3 regions of the Streptomyces sp. CA-181903 genome follow, and region 1 is predicted to be linked to each of the others. Evidence: riboswitches for the same ligand, from Rfam matches in the RefSeq annotation. Region 1 holds a riboswitch; each other region holds the start of a gene.

Region 1 (6,043 bases):
CGTTCCCGCTCCCCATCTACGCCATCTGCGACATGCTCGGCGTCCCGCCGGAGGACCAGGACGACTTCCGGGACTGGGCCGGGATGATGATCCGGCACGGCGGCGGGCCGCGCGGCGGAGTGGCCCGTTCCGTGAAGCGGATGCGGACCTACCTCGCCGAGCTGATCCACCGCAAGCGCGAGGACCTCGGCGACGACCTGATCTCCGGGCTGATCAGGGCCAGTGACCACGGTGAGCACCTCACCGAGAACGAGGCCGCCGCCATGGCCTTCATCCTGCTCTTCGCCGGTTTCGAGACCACCGTCAACCTCATCGGCAACGGCACGTACGCGCTGCTGCGCAACCCCGGAGAGCGCGAGCGCCTGCAGCGCGCGCTGGCCGCCGGGGACGAGAGCCTGTTGGAGACCGGGGTGGAGGAGCTGCTGCGGTACGACGGTCCCGTGGAACTGGCCACCTGGCGGTTCGCCACCCAGGACCTGACGATCGGCGGCCGGCGGATCGCGGAGGGCGACCCCGTGCTCGTCGTCCTCGCGGCGGCCGACCGCGACCCGCAACGGTTCGCCGAGCCCGACACCCTCGACCTCGCCCGCAGTGACAATCAGCACCTCGGGTACGGCCACGGCATCCACTACTGCCTCGGGGCGCCGTTGGCGCGACTGGAGGGCCGCACGGCGCTCGCGACACTGCTGCGACGCCTTCCCGACCTGCGGCTTTCCGCTGATCCGGCCGATCTCAGGTGGCGCGGCGGGCTCATCATGCGGGGCCTGCGGACGCTGCCCGTGGCCTTCTCTCCGGAGCCCGGACAGACGGGCACATGACTATACGTCAACTCGGCTTGACCGTCTCCCGGCGCCGATCACGGTGGGTTGTGGCGCCCGGGGGCCGTGGCTATCTTCTGCCGTCATATTCAGCAGCCACACGATCGGCAGCGGTCAGCAGCCGGTCGGCAGCCATATGAGAGGTGATCGCATGCTCTCCGGGAAAGGCCGACATCGTCGTCCCCGTCAACTGCCCGCCGTGGTCGTCGCTGCGGGCGTGGCGGGTGCCGGGATCGCCATGCCCCTGCTCGGCGCCACCACCGCCGACGCCGCCGACGCCCCCACCTGGGACCGCGTCGCCCAGTGCGAGAGCGGCGGCCTGTGGAGCGCGGACACGGGCAACGGGTTCTACGGCGGACTGCAGCTCACCACCGACATGTGGAAGCAGTACGGCGGAACGGAGTTCGCGCCGCGCCCCGACCAGGCCAGCCGGGCCCAGCAGATCGCCGTCGCCCAGCGGATCCTCGACGCCCGCGGCGCGTACGCCTGGCCCGCCTGCGCGGTGAAGTCCGACCTGGCCAAGGACGGCCGGGCGCCCGAGGTCAATCCCGGGATGTCGCACGACGCCGTCGAGGGGTCGTCGCACGTGCCGGCTTCCGGATCGTCCGGGACAAGTGCAACATCCGGGACGAGTGGAACGTCCGGGAAGTCCGACTCCGGCCGGTCGCGGGACGTGTCGTCCGACAAGGCCGGCGAGAAGGGCGACGGGACGTCCGGCGAGAAGCCGTCCGGGAAGACGTCGGACACGTCCGCCGGGAAGGACGCCGCCTCCGACCGGTCGACGACCGGTGGCAAGGGCGAGAAGGCCGGCGAACACGGCACCACCGGCAACTCCGGTACCGCCGACCCCTCCGGGAAGCCCGGGCAGCCGGAGAAGCCGTCCGGTGAGGACCGCGACACCTCCACCGGTTCCTCCGCCGGCGGCAAGCACCGCAAGCCGGACGGCGACGCCACGGGCGCCTCGAAGGACGGGCAGCGGTCCGACCGGGACGGCGGAGCGGACTCCGGAACGTCCGCCTCCGGTACGACCGATGAGCCCGTGCGCGCCGGCGCGGACGACACCGGGACGGGCAAGCACCGCGCGGAACCGTCCGGTTCGAGCGGCGAGCGCGCGTCGCGCGGCGCGGAGCGCGGGCGCGCGGACGCACCGTCCGTGCACGACTACACCGTGCGCCCTGGTGACAACCTGTCAGAGATCGCGGAACAGCATCGGGTCGAGGGTGGCTGGCATCGCGTGTACCAGGACAACAAAAAGGTCGTCGGGGGCGATCCGGACCTCATTCGCCCCGGTCAGCAGCTCGAACTGAAGAAGTAGCGGGGGAGTTCGCGTCGAATGTCCGTTCCGGATGAAAGTGAGACATGGGTCTCGTTGACATCCGCGCGGAGACGGCTCGTCAGAAACCCGTGAAGCCATTCCCACCTGCGGAAACAGTGAGTTCCCCGGGGTGGGTGGAGCAGGCGGTGGCTGAAAAGGAGGGTTTGAACCCGTCGGCCGTCTGTGCTTACCGTCTTCATCGCTCGCCATCGCGAGCACCACGGTCGTCACGCCGAATCCTGCCGGCGACCGGGGGAGTCGTCGCGCAAGCGCCGTAGGCAGGAGCGGGGGAACCACGGTAGGTCGCCGGAACGGTTCATCGGTCAACGACCGACGTACCGGAACGGCTTGGGGTGAAGCCTGGTGAGCGCAAGCCACCGGGCCGGGCAACTCACGCCCGAACCCGACAGCTCACCTCGTAGGCGCCGGTGAGGAAACCGAGTCATGTCCAAGGGCAAGCACCGTCGTCCGAACAAGGCCGTCCGCATCGCCACGCTCGCGGGTGTCACCGGCGCCGCAGTCGCCGCCCCGCTGATGATGGCCACGTCCGCCCACGCCGCCTCCGTGGATACCTGGGACCGCGTCGCCCAGTGCGAGTCCGGCGGCAACTGGTCGATCAACACCGGCAACGGCTACTACGGCGGTCTGCAGTTCTCGCAGTCCTCGTGGGCGGCCATGGGCGGCACCCAGTACGCGCCGCGTGCCGACCTCGCCAGCAAGGGCCAGCAGATCCTGGTCGCCGAGAAGCTGCTCGCGGCCCAGGGCCCCGGCGCCTGGGGCTGCGCCGGCGAGGGCGGCCTGACCCGCGGTGGCGGGTCCCCGTCGGTCGACGACTCCGGCTCCGGCAAGGTCGTCTCCAAGTCGGCCTCGGGCCAGCGTTCGACCGGCCAGAGCCACGCCGACCGCAGCGAGCGCAAGGCCGCGCCGAAGCACGCCGCTCCGCAGCAGGAGGCCGAGGAGGCCCCGGCCGCGCCGGCCGCCAAGCCGGCCACGCCGAAGCACGCCGCGCCGAAGACCGTCAAGATCGGCGACGGGAATTACGAGGTCAAGGAAGGCGACACCCTCGCCAAGATCGCCGAGGCCAAGAAGGTCAAGGGCGGCTGGGAGAAGCTCTACGACCGCAACAAGGACATCGTGGAGAGCGCCGACCTCATCTTCCCCGGCCAGAAGCTGCACCTCAGCTGAGGCTGAGAGGGCTTCCGGGGGCGTGAGCCGTACGCGGCCGCGCCCCTGGTCGTCCAGGCCCTGACCGGGGTTCCGCGGCCGGGCGGCCCGTACCGCCGCCCGTACCGCCGGCGTCCCCGGCGCGGCACCCGAACCACCGGCCCGGGTTCCCCTTCCCGGGCCGCAGCGGAACCGCCCCGCTTTGATGCGATCGATCCCCCCCGAGCCGCATCGGAGCGGGGCTTCGCCGTTCCCGGGTGTGAACTGTTGCGGGGTGGTGGGTGGGCGGGTTGTGGGGGCGGGCCGTTCCAGGGCTGAGCCCTCGGGTGCGCGAACGGCTTCGGAGCGTGAACCGCTCCCGTACGCGAACGGCTTCAGAGCGCGAACCGCTCCCGTACGCCCGCCGCTTCCGTGCGCCCGGCGGTCGCCCCGCGCGCCGGCCCCGCGCGCCGGCCCCGCGCGCCGGCTCCGCCCGTCCGGCCCCGTCGTCCGGTACCCGGCTCCCGTTTCCCAGCCCCCGCTTCCCGCTTCCCGCTTCCCGCGCCGGTTCCCCGTTGAGCGAACAGCTCGCCCATTCGTCCCTTGATCTCGGCGTTTGTGCCATTTTTCCGGCGGGGTGGCGCTCCGGGGGCAGGTGGACCCTCCGGCGCCCGTTAGGCTCGTGCTGCAGAACGCTGGAGTACCCAGACACACACGAAGGAGACCCTCGTGCCGTCCATCGACGTCGTCGTAGCTCGCGAGATCCTCGACTCGCGAGGCAACCCCACGGTCGAGGTCGAGGTCGGCCTCGACGACGGCTCCACCGGCCGCGCCGCCGTGCCGTCCGGCGCCTCGACCGGTGCCTTCGAGGCCATCGAGCTCCGTGACGGGGACAAGAACCGCTACCTGGGCAAGGGCGTCGAGAAGGCCGTGCTGGCCGTCATCGAGCAGATCGGCCCGGAGCTCGTCGGCTACGACGCCACCGAGCAGCGCCTGATCGACCAGGCCATGTTCGACCTGGACGCCACCGACAACAAGGGCTCCCTGGGCGCCAACGCCATCCTGGGCGTCTCCCTGGCCGTCGCGCACGCCGCCTCCGAGGCGTCGGACCTCCCCCTCTTCCGCTACCTCGGCGGCCCGAACGCGCACCTGCTGCCCGTTCCGATGATGAACATCCTGAACGGCGGCTCGCACGCCGACTCCAACGTGGACATCCAGGAGTTCATGATCGCGCCGATCGGCGCCGAGTCCTTCTCCGAGGCGCTGCGCTGGGGCACCGAGGTCTACCACACCCTCAAGGCCGTGCTGAAGGCCAAGGGCCTCTCCACCGGCCTGGGCGACGAGGGCGGCTTCGCCCCGAACCTCGGCTCCAACCGCGAGGCCCTGGACCTCATCCTCGAGGCCATCAAGCAGGCCGGCTACACCCCCGGCCAGGACATCGCGCTCGCGCTCGACGTCGCCGCGTCCGAGTTCTACAAGGACGGCGTCTACACCTTCGAGGGCAAGAGCCGTACCGCCGCCGAGATGACCGACTACTACGCCGAGCTCGTCGACGCGTACCCGCTGGTCTCCATCGAGGACCCGCTGTTCGAGGACGACTGGGACGGCTGGAAGACCATCACCGAGCGCCTCGGCGACGCGGTCCAGCTCGTCGGTGACGACCTGTTCGTCACCAACCCGGAGCGCCTCGCGCGCGGCATCGAGGAGGGCGCCGCCAACGCCCTGCTGGTCAAGGTCAACCAGATCGGTTCGCTGACCGAGACCCTGGACGCCGTCGAGCTGGCCCAGCGCAGCGGCTTCAAGTGCATGATGTCCCACCGCTCCGGCGAGACCGAGGACGTCACCATCGCCGACCTGGCCGTCGCCACCAACTGCGGCCAGATCAAGACCGGTGCCCCGGCCCGCTCCGAGCGCGTCGCCAAGTACAACCAGCTGCTGCGCATCGAGGAGATCCTCGACGACGCCGCGGTGTACGCCGGCCGCAGCGCGTTCCCGCGCTTCCGCCAGGGCTGAGCCACACCTGGCAGTGCGCGTACGAGGCTGACAAAGCCTCACGCCTCACCCCGTCCCCGGCCATGGTCCCGTACCGTGGCCGGGGACGGTTTTGGCATGCGGTCCGGCTTCGGTGAAGCCGGCAGCGGGGAGGCGATGTGGCGGCGGAACGGTTCTCCACCGCGACCAGGCTCAAGGCGATCGGCTCGGTCCTGGTCCAGGGGCCGGACGCCCGGGGCCGGCGCACCCGTCCGCCGCGGCGCAGCCGGCTCACCGGCCGCGCGGCGCTGCTGGCGCTCGTCGTCTGCTCGCTGATCGTCGCCCTGGCCTACCCCATGCGCCAGTGGGTCACCCAGCGTTCGGACATCGACGACCAGCGGCACCGCTCCGAGCAGGCCAAGGAGCAGGTGAAGCGGTTGCGCGAGGAGAAGGCGCGGCTGGAGGACCCGGCGTACGTGGAACGGCTGGCGCGCGAGCACCTGCATTACGTCCGGCCCGGCGAGACCGGCTACACGGTGGTGGACGGCAGCGGCAACGCCCGGCACCGCCGCGACCAGGGCGCCGCCGACCGGCCGTGGTACGTCAACCTTTGGGACGGCGTGGACACGTCGGACGCCCACCGCTGACGCGCTCCCCTCCGACTCTTCGGGCCTCCTCCGACTCTCCGGCCTCCGGCTTTCCGGCCTTCGGCTTCCCGGCCTCCACTTTCAGGCCCCGACTTTCCGACCCTCCGACACGAGTGAGCACATGGACACCCCTCCTCCCCAGACCGAGC
Region 2 (6,043 bases), 2.5 Mb from region 1:
CCCCAGAGGGGGACCGGGGCCCCCACAGGGCACAATCATCACGTGCCCCGAAACACCATCACCCCCACCACCCCCTGCCCCTGCGGCCTCGAAGCCGCCTACGGCGACTGCTGCGGCGCCTTCCACGCAGGCGCGAAGCAAGCCCCCACGGCCGAGCGCCTCATGCGCTCCCGCTACAGCGCCTTCGCCGTGGGCGACGCCGCGTATCTCCTCCGCACCTGGCACTCCACCACCCGCCCGCCGTCCCTGGACCTCGACCCGAAGGTCCGCTGGACGGGTCTGGAGATCCTGGCGACCTCGGCAGGCACCGCGTTCCATCAGGAGGGCACCGTGGAGTTCCGCGCCCACTGCGTGGTGCGGGGGCGCGAGGACGCGCAGCACGAGCTGAGCCGCTTCGTCCGGGAGAACGGCGCCTGGGTCTATGTGGACGCCGTCTGAAGACGCTCCGGCTCCCAGTCGGTCTCGTAGAACCTCACCCGCTCGTCCTCCCCCACGAGCCGCATCCCCGCCGCCGTCATGACGCGGTGGGACGGAACGTTGTCGTGGTCGGCGTCGCCCTTCACCCGGCGGACGCCCCGGGCCCGCGCCGACTCCAGGGCCGCGCGCAGCGCTTCGGAGGCGTACCCCTTGCCGCGCTCGGCGAGCAACAGCCCGTAGCCGACGGTCACGGCCCCGTCCCCGTCGGCGGGCCCGTGGAAGTCCAGCCCGCCGACGACCCGCCCGTCCTCCCGGCGCCGTATCTCATAGGCCCCCGGATGCCGCCCGGGCCCCTCCCGTTCCGCCGTCAGAAACCGGAGCGCGGCCCGTACGTCGTCGTCCTCCGGATACCCGGGCACCCAGTGCGGCAGCCGCTCCGGCTCCTCGGCGGCGATGTTCTCCGCCTCGGCGACGGTGAGGCGGTGCAGGATGAGCCGGGTCGTCACAAGATCGTCCATGGCCCGATGGATACCAGCGGCCGTGTGGGCCCGCACTGGATTTCAGAGGACGGGCCGGCGTCGCCGATGGGGCGCCGGCCCGGTGGGGCGTCAGGTGTCCGACATCAGGCAGCCGGTGCCGGACACCGAGCGTCACGCGTCAGCGGACGCGGCCGTACCAGACGCTGTTGGTCCAGATCTTCTCCAGGCGGACCTTCTTGCCCGTGCCGGGAGCGTGCCAGATCTTGTTTCCGCCCGCGTAGATGCCCACGTGGTAGACGTTGCTGCCGGAGTGGAAGAACACCAGGTCACCGACGGAGCGCGAGCCGCGGGAGATGTGCCGGGTGGCGTTGTACTGGTCGGCGGCGACGCGGGGGAGCTTCTTGCCGGCCTTCTTGAACGAGTAGAGCGTCAGGCCCGAGCAGTCGAAGCGGTTCGGGCCGGTGGCGCCCCACTGGTACGGGGAGCCGCTCTTGGACGCCGCGACGTTGACGGCCTTGGAGCCCGGGGTGGCCGCCTGGGCTTCCCCGGTCATGCCGGGGAGCAGGACGGACGCCGCGACGGTGGCGGCGGTGAGGGCCGATGCGGTTCCGGCCCGGGAGATGAGCGCGGGTATGCGAGGCAGCGCAGACATGCCGAGTAAGCCCTTCGTCATCCGCCTGCGAAAGATGACCTGTCGGGTTCGGGCTGACAAAGTTGCCCGGCCACCATGTGGCTTCACCCCTAGGACCACCGCCATCGTGGTCCGTCTTGCCTGGGTCTCCCGCTCCTGCCGATCCGCGTGTATCCGGTCCGCACCCGGAGCGGCGGCAGGACTCGGCGTCCGCCCGGGTGGCCCGCCTCTGTGACGGGTTCTTGGTTGTTCGGTGGATGATCCTGCACCATCCACCGGCGAAATCCGGTGTCGAAACGGCCGTCTGTGAGGTTCTTCACGCCGGCCGGAGGGTTTCGTTCCGGCGGCTTGACCCCCTCTCAGCAGGGACGACGCCAGGAATTGAGACCGAGTTTCTTCTGCATGGAACTGAGCCCCAGATCCTTGGTCCGGCCGCAGAACTCCCCCGGATCCAGCTTGTATTCGACGTGGAACACGGCCTTGCCGCGCTTCACGAAAGGCGACAGTTTGTCGCATTCGCCGAACTCGGCGCACTGTTCGTTCACGGCGAAGTCGAAGTCTCCGACGAGCTCCGGGATCTGGTCGAGGTCGTTCTTGAGGCCGACGGACATCCCGCGGTCGTGGGCGAGCCGCGCGACGAGGCGGTTGAACGCCAATTGGTGGGCCGCGGTGAGGGGGAAGCCCGTCTCGTTGCGGAACCCCTCGGTCAGGTCCGGCTCGACGGCGTCGAAGCCCTTCTTCCGGCACATGTCGAAACGTTCCGCCATGATGGGTTCGAGGACGTCCAGCCGCCGGATGTCGAGCCACTTCTCGCCCTTCCAGCCGTCGTTGTCCGCGCCGAGCACCGCATCCGGGAACTGCTTCGCGTCGGGCCGCCAGTCCTCGTACGCGCCGACGTTGACGTAGCAGACGACCTTGCGTCCGTCGGCGTGCAGGCGCGCCACGGTGGCCGCGTCGTTCTCGAAGCCGTCGATGTCGTAGACGGGGACGTCCACCGAGGTGTCGACCTTCCCGTCGAGCTGCCACTGCCAGCGGGTGCCGGGGCGCGGCTGCCAGCGCGCCGTCCGGCCGGCGGGCTTCCCGGACGACGGGGAGCCGGATCCCGGCGCGGACGGGCCGGCGGACGGCGTGTCCCCGGACGGCGCCGGGCTCGTGCCGTGCCGGGGCTTCGCGGGCGCCGTGTCCCGGTGGCCGGGCCGGGGTTGCGCCGACGCGCCGGGTTTGCCGTCCCGCTCCGGCCCGTCGGCCTGGTCCGCGTCGTCCGCGCCCGACCCCGAGCCGGAGCAGCCGGCGGCGACGAGCAGGGCCACGGCCGTCAGCGCCCCGACGCCCAGGGCCCGGCGGCCCCGCGTCGCCGGGAGCCGGCCGGTCTCGGACGCTCGCCGTCCGGACGTTCACTCTTCGGGCGTTCACTTTTCGGACGCTCGGTCTTCAGGCGCTCGGCCTTCAGGCACCGGCTTTCCAGGCGTTCGCCCTTCAGGCGGCTTCTCAGGCGCCCGGTCTTCGGACGCGCGGCTTTCAGGCGCTCGGCGGTGGTGCGGTCTGCCATGGGTTCTCTCCTGTTCCCGGCACCGCGCAGTGCACTCCCGCGCCGCGCAGCCCGGCCGTGCGGGACACCAGACCGGCCCGCTCCTGGGGCACACCGTAGACCAAGTGGCAGAAGCGCGAGGGGAGATGGGACTTCGTCCAGTCGGGTACGCCGGCCGTCCGGTACGCCTCCCAGTCGCCCTCGAAGGTCACGAGCAGATCGGCGATCCGCGCGTACCCGGGGTCCGGGTGCGCACCGTGGTTGAACACGACCGTACGGCCGCCCAACGCCCGTGCGCAGGCGGCGAGTCGGCGGTAGCGGGAGAGGAAGCCGGGGGCCGTGGGCACCTGGTCGAGGAACACCCCGTCGACGCCGTACCAGCCGCGGTGCCGGCGGACGTCCGCCAGTACCGCGCGGAGCGGACGGCGTCCGTAGCCGGTGTCGACGTACCCCAGCACCGGGACCCCCGCGTCCCGGAGCCGGCCGGCGGCGGCGCGGAAGGCCGGGTCGGGCCGGCGCCCCGGGCCGTCGGCGGCGTTGAGCACCACGCCGCGCAGCGCGGGGGCGGCCCGCAGCAGGGCCGCCCACGCGCCGGGGTCCACCGCCGGGTGGACGTACAGCGGCACGAGCAGCCGCCGGTCCCCGGGCGGCGCCGTCACCGCGGCGCCCGCGCCGGCCGGAGCCGGGCGTCGGCCCACAGGTCGGCGAGGGTGGTGTCGAACGCGTACTCCGGCCGCCAGCCGAGGGCCCGTTCGGCGGCCGTGACGTCGGCCTGCTGCCAGGGCAGCGCCGCCGAGCGCGGCGAGCCGTCGCCGCCCTCGTCGACGCGCCCCCGGAACCCGGCGGCCCGCGCCAGCCCTTCGGCCACCTCCCGGGCCGTGTGCGCCGTCCCGCTGCCGATGTTGAGCACGCCGGTGACCGGCGCGGGGGCGGTGACGGCGAGCACGACCGCGCGGGCCACGTCGCGGGCGTCGACGAAGTCGCGGTGCGCGGAGAGGTCGCCGGTGCGGACGACGCCGTCGGGGCCGGCCTCCCGGATCCCCTCGGCGAGCCGGCCGGGGAGCGACGTGGGCGGCGAGCCGGGGCCGAGCGGGTTGAACACCCGCAGCACGAGCGCGTCCAGCCCGGACCCGGTGACCGCCAGGGTGCCCGCCAGCTTGGCGGCGCCGTAGAGGCCGAGCGGGGCGGTGGGGGCGGACTCGGTGAGCGAGCGGGCGCCGCCCCCCGCCCCGTACTCGGCGGCCGACCCCAGGTGCACCAGCCGGGCGGCGGGCGCGGCGAGCCGCAGCGCCTCGCAGAGCACCGCCGGGCCGCGCGCGTTGACGGCGGTCAGGGCGGTGGCGCCGCCGCCGGTGACCCCGGCGCAGTTGACGACGGCGTCGGGGGCCGCGCCGCGCAGGGCGACGGCCAGGTCGGCGGGGTCGGCGCCGGCCAGGTCGCAGGGGAGGGCGGCGCCCGGCGACCGGCCGCCGTCGAGCACCCGCGCGCCGGGGAGGGCGCGCAGCCGCTCGGCGGCGTGCCGGCCGAGGAAGCCGGTCGCGCCCAGGACGAGGATCCGCATGCGGGTCGTTCACGCTCCTTTGATCAGCAGGTCGCGGCGGTGGGAGAACTCCGCGTTGGCCCGGTCGTAGTCGTCGGGGCGCCCTATGTCCAGCCAGTAGCCGTCGAACTCGTAGGCGTTCGGCGGCGTCCCGGCGGCGAGCAGGTCGAGGACCAGCTCGTCGAAGCCGAGCGGCAGGCCGGGCGTGTAGCGGGCCAGGGCGTCGCGGGTGACGCCGTAGACGCCCATCGAGACGCGGTAGTCGATGCTGGGCTTCTCGGAGAAGCCGGTGACGCGGCCGGATTCGGTGGTCAGCACGCCGAAGTCGATGCTGACCTTGCGGGCGTAGGTGGCGATGGTGAGCGGGGCGCCGGAGGTGCGGTGGTCGCGCAGGACGTCGGCGAAGTCGAGGTCGGTGAGGACGTCGCCGTTCATCACCAGGAAGTGCTCGGGCAGCCGGTCCGCCATGGTGAGGAGCGGGCCCATGGTGCCCAGCGGGCTCTCCTCGGTGGTGTAGTCGACGCGCAGGCCCCACTGCGAACCGTCGCCGACGTAGGCGCGGATGATGTGCCCGAGGTGGCCGATGGCCAGGGTGCAGCTGGTGAAGCCGGCGCCGGCCAGCTGCCGCATCACGATCTCCAGGATGGCGTGCTGATCGCCGATGGGGACGAGGGGCTTGGGCAGGGCGGTGGTGTAGGGGCGCAGCCGGATGCCCTTGCCTCCGGCCAGGATCACTGCGTGCATGGGTGCCGTTTCCTCTCGGGTGAGGTGACTGGCGTACGGGACGGATCGGATGTGCGGGTCGTGGACCGGGGGAAGCGGTCGCACGGTGTCGGTCGCACGGTGTTGATCAACACGGTGTCGGTCACACCGTGTTGATCACACCATTTCGGTCACACGGTTTCGGTCACACGTTGTAGATGCCGGTCTTGTAGCGGGCCAGGTTGGCCGGGTCGCGGAAGAACTCCACGGTCGAGGCGAGGCCGTCCTCCAGGCTGTGCGCGGGTGCCCAGCCGGTGGCGGCCCGCAGCCGGGAGGCGTCGCAGACGAGGCGCATGACCTCGGAGGCGGCGGGCCGGACGCGGGCGGTGTCCTCGCGGACGTCGAGGTCGGTGCCCATGATCTTGCCGATCAGGCCGACCAGGTCGCCGACCGAGATCTCCTGTCCGGTACCGGAGTTGAAGGTACGGCCGACAACGCGCTCGGCGGGCGCGGTGCCGACGGCGCGGAACGCGGCCACCGTGTCCTTGACGAAGCTGAAGTCCCGGGTGGGCCGCAGGTCGCCCAGGGTGATGGTCCGCTCCCCCGCGGCGACCTGCCCGATCACGGTGGGGATGACGGCGCGCATGGACTGGCGCGGGCCGAAGGTGTTGAACGGCCGCAGGGTGACGACGGGCAGCTCGAAGCTGGCGTGGTAACTGTCGGCGAGCCGGTCGCCGCCCGCCTTC
Region 3 (6,043 bases), 2.6 Mb from region 1:
GACCGGGCCCCAGACCGCGGGCGCCGACGAGGCCGACGTCATCGACGGTGCCGTCGCGCAGGAAGCCGACGCCAACGCACAGGAACAGGAGACGGCCCAGTGAGCGAAGCCGCAGTCGTGGGCGCCACCGGCACCGCCGAACCCACCATGCAGTTCCACCCGCGGCCCCGGCCGGGCACGGCCACCCCGTGGAACTTCCCGGCCCCGGCCGTGACCGGCTGCCCAACGGCCTGACCGTGCTGCGCTGCCACCGCCCCGGCCAGCAGGTCGTCGCCGTCGAGGTCAGCCTCGCCGCGCCGCTGGAGGCCGAGCCGGCCGGGCTGGAGGGCGTGGCCACGATCATGGCCCGCGCCTTCTCCGAGGGCACGGACAAGCTCAGCGCCGAGGACTTCACGGCCGAACTGGAGCGCTGCGGCGCCACCCTGGACGCCCACGCCGACCACCCCGGCGTCCGGCTGTCCCTGGAGGTCCCGGCCTCCCGGCTGGCCAAGGCGCTGGGCCTGCTCGCCGACGCCCTGCGCGCCCCGGCCTTCCCGGACAACGAGGTCGAGCGCCTCGTCCGCAACCGCCTGGACGAGATCCCGCACGAGCTCGCCAACCCGGCCCGCCGGGCGGCCATGGCGCTCTCCGCCGAGCTCTTCCCGGCCGGCTCGCGGATGTCCCGGCCCCGGCAGGGCACCGAGGAGACCGTCGAGCGCATCGACGCCGCCTCCGTCCGGGCCTTCTACGAGGCACACGTCCGCCCGGCCACCGCCACCGCCGTGATCGTGGGCGACCTGACCGGCGTCGACCTCGACGAGGCCCTGGCCGACACCCTCGGCGCCTGGACGGGCTCCCCGGCCGAGCCCCGGCCCGTCCCGCCCGTCTCCGCCGACGACACCGGCCGCGTGGTCATCGTGGACCGCCCCGGCGCCGTCCAGACGCAGCTGCTCATCGGCCGCGTCGGCGCCGACCGGCACGACAGCGTCTGGCCCGCCCAGGTGCTCGGCACGTACTGCCTTGGCGGCACGCTCACCTCCCGCCTGGACCGCGTGCTGCGCGAGGAGAAGGGCTACACCTACGGCGTCCGCTCGTTCGGCCAGGTGCTGCGCTCCGCCCCCGACGGCACCGGGATCGCGATGCTCGCCATCAGCGGCTCCGTGGACACCCCCAACACCGGTCCCGCGCTGGCGGATCTGTGGAAGGTGCTGCGCACCCTCGCCGCCGAGGGGCTGACGGACGCCGAACGCGATGTCGCCGTGCAGAACCTGGTGGGCGTCGCACCGCTCAAGTACGAGACGGCGGCGGCCGTCGCGGGCACGCTGGCCGACCAGGTCGAGCAGTACCTCCCGGACGACTTCCAGGCGCGGATGTACGAACGCCTCACGGAGACCGGGACGGTGGAGGCCACCGCGGCCGTCGTGAACGCCTTCCCGGCCGACCGCCTGGTCACCGTGCTGGTCGGGGACGCCGCGGAGATCGCGGAGCCCGTCCGGGCGCTCGGCATCGGCGAGGTGACGGTCGTTTCGGCCTGACGGGAGCTCAAGCCTCCGCGTGCGCCCCGGCGCACGCGCGAGGGCGGAGAGGCGCGTGGTTCCTTCGGGGGCCACGCGCCTCCGTTATGCCCGATTTATAGGAGCGGTTGCATCGTTCTCGTGTGGCGTGCGTCACTAAAACGGGGTTCCGTTTGCCGTTCGAATCTGACGGCGATTAGCTTCAGGGCGGCAGTCCGTCGGATCGGAGCCGCAACCGCGGCCCCGGGCAGCCATCGCCGAGTCCCCGTACGGCGCGAGCCAGGGGAGCCGGGGAACCACATGTTCCCTGGGGTGAATCGGGTCCCTCTCCGGAGGGAGCCGTAGGAGACCTTCCTGCTCCGAACCCGTCAGCTAACCCGGTAGGCGAGAAGGAAGGAAAGGAACAGCCGCAACCATGGCGTTCACCCGTGCCACCGGGAAGCACCGTCGTCCGAGCCGTGCCGTGCGAGTCGGCGCCAACGTCGCCGGCATAGCCACCCTGAGCGCCGCGGGCGTCGTCGCCGGTGTCGCCGCCCCGGCCTTCGCCGCCTCCTCTCCCGACGACGCTCCCCGCGCGCAGGACACCGGCCTCACCCAGGCCGTCGTCATCTCCGACCACCTGGCGCACAGCGTCGACGAGCAGGCGCAGATGCAGCGCGGCGTGGCCGAGCAGGACGCCGCCACCCAGAAGGCCGAGGACGCGGCCAGGGCGCAGGCCGCCCTGGTCAAGAAGCGCGCCGACGAGGCCAAGCGCAAGGCCGACGCCGAGCGTGCCGAGAAGGAGCGCGCGGCCCGTGAAGAGGAGCGCAAGCGCCTCAACACCTTCGTGATGCCGATCACCGGCTCCTTCGTCTCCACCCAGTACCACGCCTCCAGCGGCCTGTGGTCCTCCGGCAGCCACACCGGCGTCGACTTCCACGCCGACGAGGGCACCAGCGTCCACGCCGTGGGTGCCGGCACCGTCGTCGAGGCCGGCTTCGGCGGCGCCTACGGCAACAACATCGTCATCAAGCACAACGACGGCACGTACACCCAGTACGGCCACCTCTCGTCGATCGGCGTCAGCGTCGGCCAGACCGTCACCCCCGGCCAGCAGATCGGCCTCTCCGGCTCCACCGGCAACGTCACCGGCCCGCACCTGCACTTCGAGGCCCGCACGGCGCCCACCTACGGCTCGGACATCGACCCGGTCGCGTACCTGCGCGCGCACGGCGTCGCCATCTGACCGCGGCCGTCCCCTTCCTTCCGCCGAGCCCCGCCCGGACCACGCGTCCCCGGCGGGGCTTTCGGCCGTCCGGAGGTGGAAGGCTTTTCCCGTTCTCTCGGCTTGTCCCCGCTCGCTCCGCTTGGCCAAATCATTTCCATGGCCTTCCGGTGGCCATCGGAAATCGCGGGGGGTTGCCATAGAGTCGAGCGAATCCTGAAGAAGCGTCCCCCGCCCGCGAACCGTCGCTTATGCGCGATGCCGCGCCGGGGTCGATCCGGAGGTTCGTCCAATGCGGGGACGTTTGTGAACGGCGGGACCGAAGCGGTTCCCGACAGCCGCCGTGTTTCCGCGCAGGCGGTGTGCACGGCCATTCGCGACGACATCGTCTCCGGCGCCTTCCCGCCCGGCAGCCGGCTCATCGAGGAATTGCTCGCCCGCCGGTACGGGGTCTCGCGCGTCCCGGTGCGGGAGGCGCTGCGCACCCTGGCCTCCGAGGGCTTCGTGACCACGCGCCGGCACGCGGGCGCCTGTGTCGCCGAGCCGACCGAGCAGGAGGCGGCCGACCTGCTGGAGGTGCGGGCGCTGCTGGAGCCGCTGGGGGCCGCCCGGGCCGCTCAGCGGCGGACCGAGGCGCATCTGAAGGTGCTGCGCGGACTGGTCCGGCTGGGCCGGGAGCGCGCCCGCGCGGGGCAGCCGGGCGAGCTGTGCCCGCTGGGCGACTGGTTCGACGAGACGCTCGCCCAGGCGTCCGGCAGTCCGAGCCTGGCCGCGCTGCTCACCCAGGTGCGGCGCAAGATCGCCTGGATGTACGCGCCCGAGCCGCCGGCCCGGCCCGTGGAGACCTGGGAGACGCACGCGGCACTGGTCGACGCGGTGGTCAGGAGGGACGCGGGACGCGCCCGGGAGATCGCCGCCGGACGGGTCGGGCGGGCACCCGGGGAATTCCGGTTCCGGCGGGCGGTGCCGGCTTCTTCCGTGCCCCCGGCCGTCGTTCGGAAACGCGCCGTTCACACGGCGGGCGCCGGAATGTGACGGCCTTCCGGCATTCCGGGGCCGATGAATAATTCACCGATGCGGAACGCCCGGTGCTTTCCGGCCGGAATGAGCGCGCGGGACGAAACGCGCGAGCGGGGCCGCGGGGGCCGGGTTCACCGGCCGCCACGGCCCCGCTCGCGCCCCGCCGGAAGCCTGCCGGAACCGGCGGCTCCGCGGGGCGAGGGCTCAGACGGTCTCCGGAAGCTCCTCGAGCCCCTCGGCGACCAGCTTGGCCAGGCGGTCGAGCGCGGCCTCGGCACCCGCGTCCTCCGAGGCGAGGACGATCTCCTCGCCGCCCTGGGCGCCCAGGCCCAGCACGGCCAGCATCGACGCGGCGTTGACGGGGGTGCCGCCGGCCTTGGCGATGGTCACGGGGACGCCGGCGGCGGCGGCCGCACGGACGAAGATCGACGCCGGACGGGCGTGCAGGCCGTCGGCCCAGCCGACGTTTACACGGCGCTCAACCATGGTGTTGCCCTTCGAGTCGCGAATGGGGTTGTCTAGACCAGTGTCGCACGGTGCGGGCAGTGCTCCGCCGCGCCCATGGCCCTGTCAGTGGCCGGTCGTACGCTGATCCCATGCAGACGCCGTCCGAGCACGCGTACCCGGCCCACTGGGAAGCCGATGTCGTCCTCCGCGACGGCGGGACCACCCGCGTCCGGCCCATCACCCCGACGACGTCCAGCGCCTGGTCAGCTTCTACGAACAGGTCTCGGACGAGTCCAAGTACTACCGCTTCTTCGCGCCCTACCCCCGGCTGTCCGACCGCGACCTGCACCGCTTCACCCACCACGACTACAACGACCGGGTCGGGCTGGCCGCCACGATCGGCGGCGAGTTCATCGCCACCGTCCGCTACGACCGCATCGACTCCCGCGGCCGGCCGGCCCACGAACCGACCGACGAGGCCGAGGTCGCCTTCCTGGTCCAGGACGCCCACCAGGGCCGCGGGGTCGCCTCCGCCCTGCTGGAGCACATCGCGGCCGTCGCCCGGGAGCGCGGGATCCGGCGCTTCGCGGCCGAGGTGCTGCCCGCCAACACCAAGATGATCAAGGTGTTCACGGACGCCGGCTACACCCAGAAGCGGAGCTTCGAGGACGGCGTCGTCCGCCTGGAGCTCGACCTGGAGCCGACGGACCGCTCGCTCGCCGTCCAGCGCGCCCGGGAACAGCGCGCCGAGGCCCGCTCGGTGCAGCGCCTCCTCGCCCCCGGCAGCGTCGCGGTCTTCGGCACCGGCCGCGAGCCCGGCGGGATGGGCCGGGCCGTGCTGCGCAACCTGCTGGCCGGCGGGTTCACCGGCCGGGTCCTCGCGGTCAACACCTCCTTCCCCGACGGCCTCACCACGCTCGACCCCGAGGGCGTCCCGGCCCTCCGCTCGCTCCGCGAGGCCGAAGGGCCGGTCGACCTCGCCGTCGTCGCCGTGCCCGCCGACCGCGTGCCGTCCGTCGTCGAGGACTGCGGGGAGCACGGGGTCCAGGGCCTCGTGGTGCTCTCCGCCGGGTACGCGGAGGGCGGGGCCGACGGCCGGGCCCGCCAGCGCGAGCTGGTCCGGCAGGTCCGGTCGTACGGCATGCGCATCATCGGCCCCAACTCGTTCGGCCTGGTCAACACCGCCGCCGGGGTCCGCCTCAACGCCTCCCTCGCCCCCGAACTGCCCCCGCCCGGACGGGTCGGCCTGTTCAGCCAGTCCGGCGCCATCGGCATCGCCCTGCTCTCCGGACTCCAGCGGCGGGCGGCCGGGCTGGCCGGCCTCGCCTCCGTCTCCACCTTCGTCTCCACGGGCAACCGCGCGGACGTCTCCGGGAACGACTTCCTCCAGTTCTGGCACGACGACCCGGACACCGACGTCGCCCTGATGTACCTGGAATCCATCGGCAACCCGCGCAAGTTCACCCGCCTCGCCCGGCGCACCGCGCGCCACAAGCCGGTCGTCGTCGTCAAGGGCGCGCGGCACGGCGGCGTCACCCCGGCGGGGCACACCGTGCCCACCACCCGCATGCCCGACGCCACCGTCTCCCACCTGCTCCGGCAGGCCGGCGTGATCCGCGTCGACACCGTCACCGAACTCTCCGACACCGGGCTGCTGCTCGCCGCCCAGCCGCTGCCCGCGGGCCCGCGCGTCGCCATCCTGGGCAACTCCCAGTCCCTGGCGCTGCTCACCTACGACGCCTGCCTCACCGACGGCCTCCGCCCGCTGCCGCCGCAGGACCTCACCACCGCCGCCGGCCCCGAGGACTTCCGCCGGGCGCTCGCCGCCGCCCTGGCGGACCCCGCCTGCGACGCCGTCGTCGTGACCGCCATCCCGCGG

What was found. A riboswitch is a leader RNA that binds a small molecule or an ion and turns the genes downstream of it on or off. The one in region 1 is predicted to bind cyclic di-AMP.
Region 2: linked by a shared signal. The riboswitch ahead of ACQEVS_RS02775 (C40 family peptidase) and the one ahead of ACQEVS_RS13710 (transglycosylase family protein) in region 1 are both predicted to bind cyclic di-AMP.
Region 3: linked by a shared signal. The riboswitch ahead of ACQEVS_RS25380 (M23 family metallopeptidase) and the one ahead of ACQEVS_RS13710 (transglycosylase family protein) in region 1 are both predicted to bind cyclic di-AMP.

Annotation. Positions count from the first base shown of each region.
Region 1 is NZ_JBNJLY010000001.1:3,072,165-3,078,207, reverse strand. It holds gene ACQEVS_RS13720 (cytochrome P450 family protein) at 1-818, shown strand, start outside; gene ACQEVS_RS13715 (transglycosylase family protein) at 1,018-2,133, shown strand; cyclic di-AMP (ydaO/yuaA leader) riboswitch at 2,394-2,573, shown strand; gene ACQEVS_RS13710 (transglycosylase family protein) at 2,578-3,318, shown strand; gene eno (phosphopyruvate hydratase) at 4,006-5,289, shown strand; gene ACQEVS_RS13700 (FtsB family cell division protein) at 5,427-5,894, shown strand; gene ACQEVS_RS13695 (DUF501 domain-containing protein) at 6,016-6,043, shown strand, end outside.
Region 2 is NZ_JBNJLY010000001.1:615,616-621,658, forward strand. It holds gene ACQEVS_RS02765 (YchJ family protein) at 43-438, shown strand; gene ACQEVS_RS02770 (GNAT family N-acetyltransferase) at 420-935, opposite strand; gene ACQEVS_RS02775 (C40 family peptidase) at 1,075-1,548, opposite strand; cyclic di-AMP (ydaO/yuaA leader) riboswitch at 1,556-1,706, opposite strand; gene ACQEVS_RS02780 (endo alpha-1,4 polygalactosaminidase) at 1,887-2,837, opposite strand; gene ACQEVS_RS02785 (hypothetical protein) at 2,843-3,076, opposite strand; gene ACQEVS_RS02790 (spherulation-specific family 4 protein) at 3,046-3,714, opposite strand; gene ACQEVS_RS02795 (NAD-dependent epimerase/dehydratase family protein) at 3,711-4,616, opposite strand; gene ACQEVS_RS02800 (nucleotidyltransferase family protein) at 4,626-5,339, opposite strand; gene ACQEVS_RS02805 (SDR family NAD(P)-dependent oxidoreductase) at 5,503-6,043, opposite strand, start outside.
Region 3 is NZ_JBNJLY010000001.1:5,672,668-5,678,710, forward strand. It holds gene ACQEVS_RS25370 (M16 family metallopeptidase) at 1-103, shown strand, start outside; partial or broken gene ACQEVS_RS25375 (M16 family metallopeptidase) at 148-1,514, shown strand; cyclic di-AMP (ydaO/yuaA leader) riboswitch at 1,739-1,894, shown strand; gene ACQEVS_RS25380 (M23 family metallopeptidase) at 1,909-2,718, shown strand; gene ACQEVS_RS25385 (GntR family transcriptional regulator) at 3,058-3,732, shown strand; gene ACQEVS_RS25390 (HPr family phosphocarrier protein) at 3,922-4,203, opposite strand; partial or broken gene ACQEVS_RS25395 (GNAT family N-acetyltransferase) at 4,314-6,043, shown strand, end outside.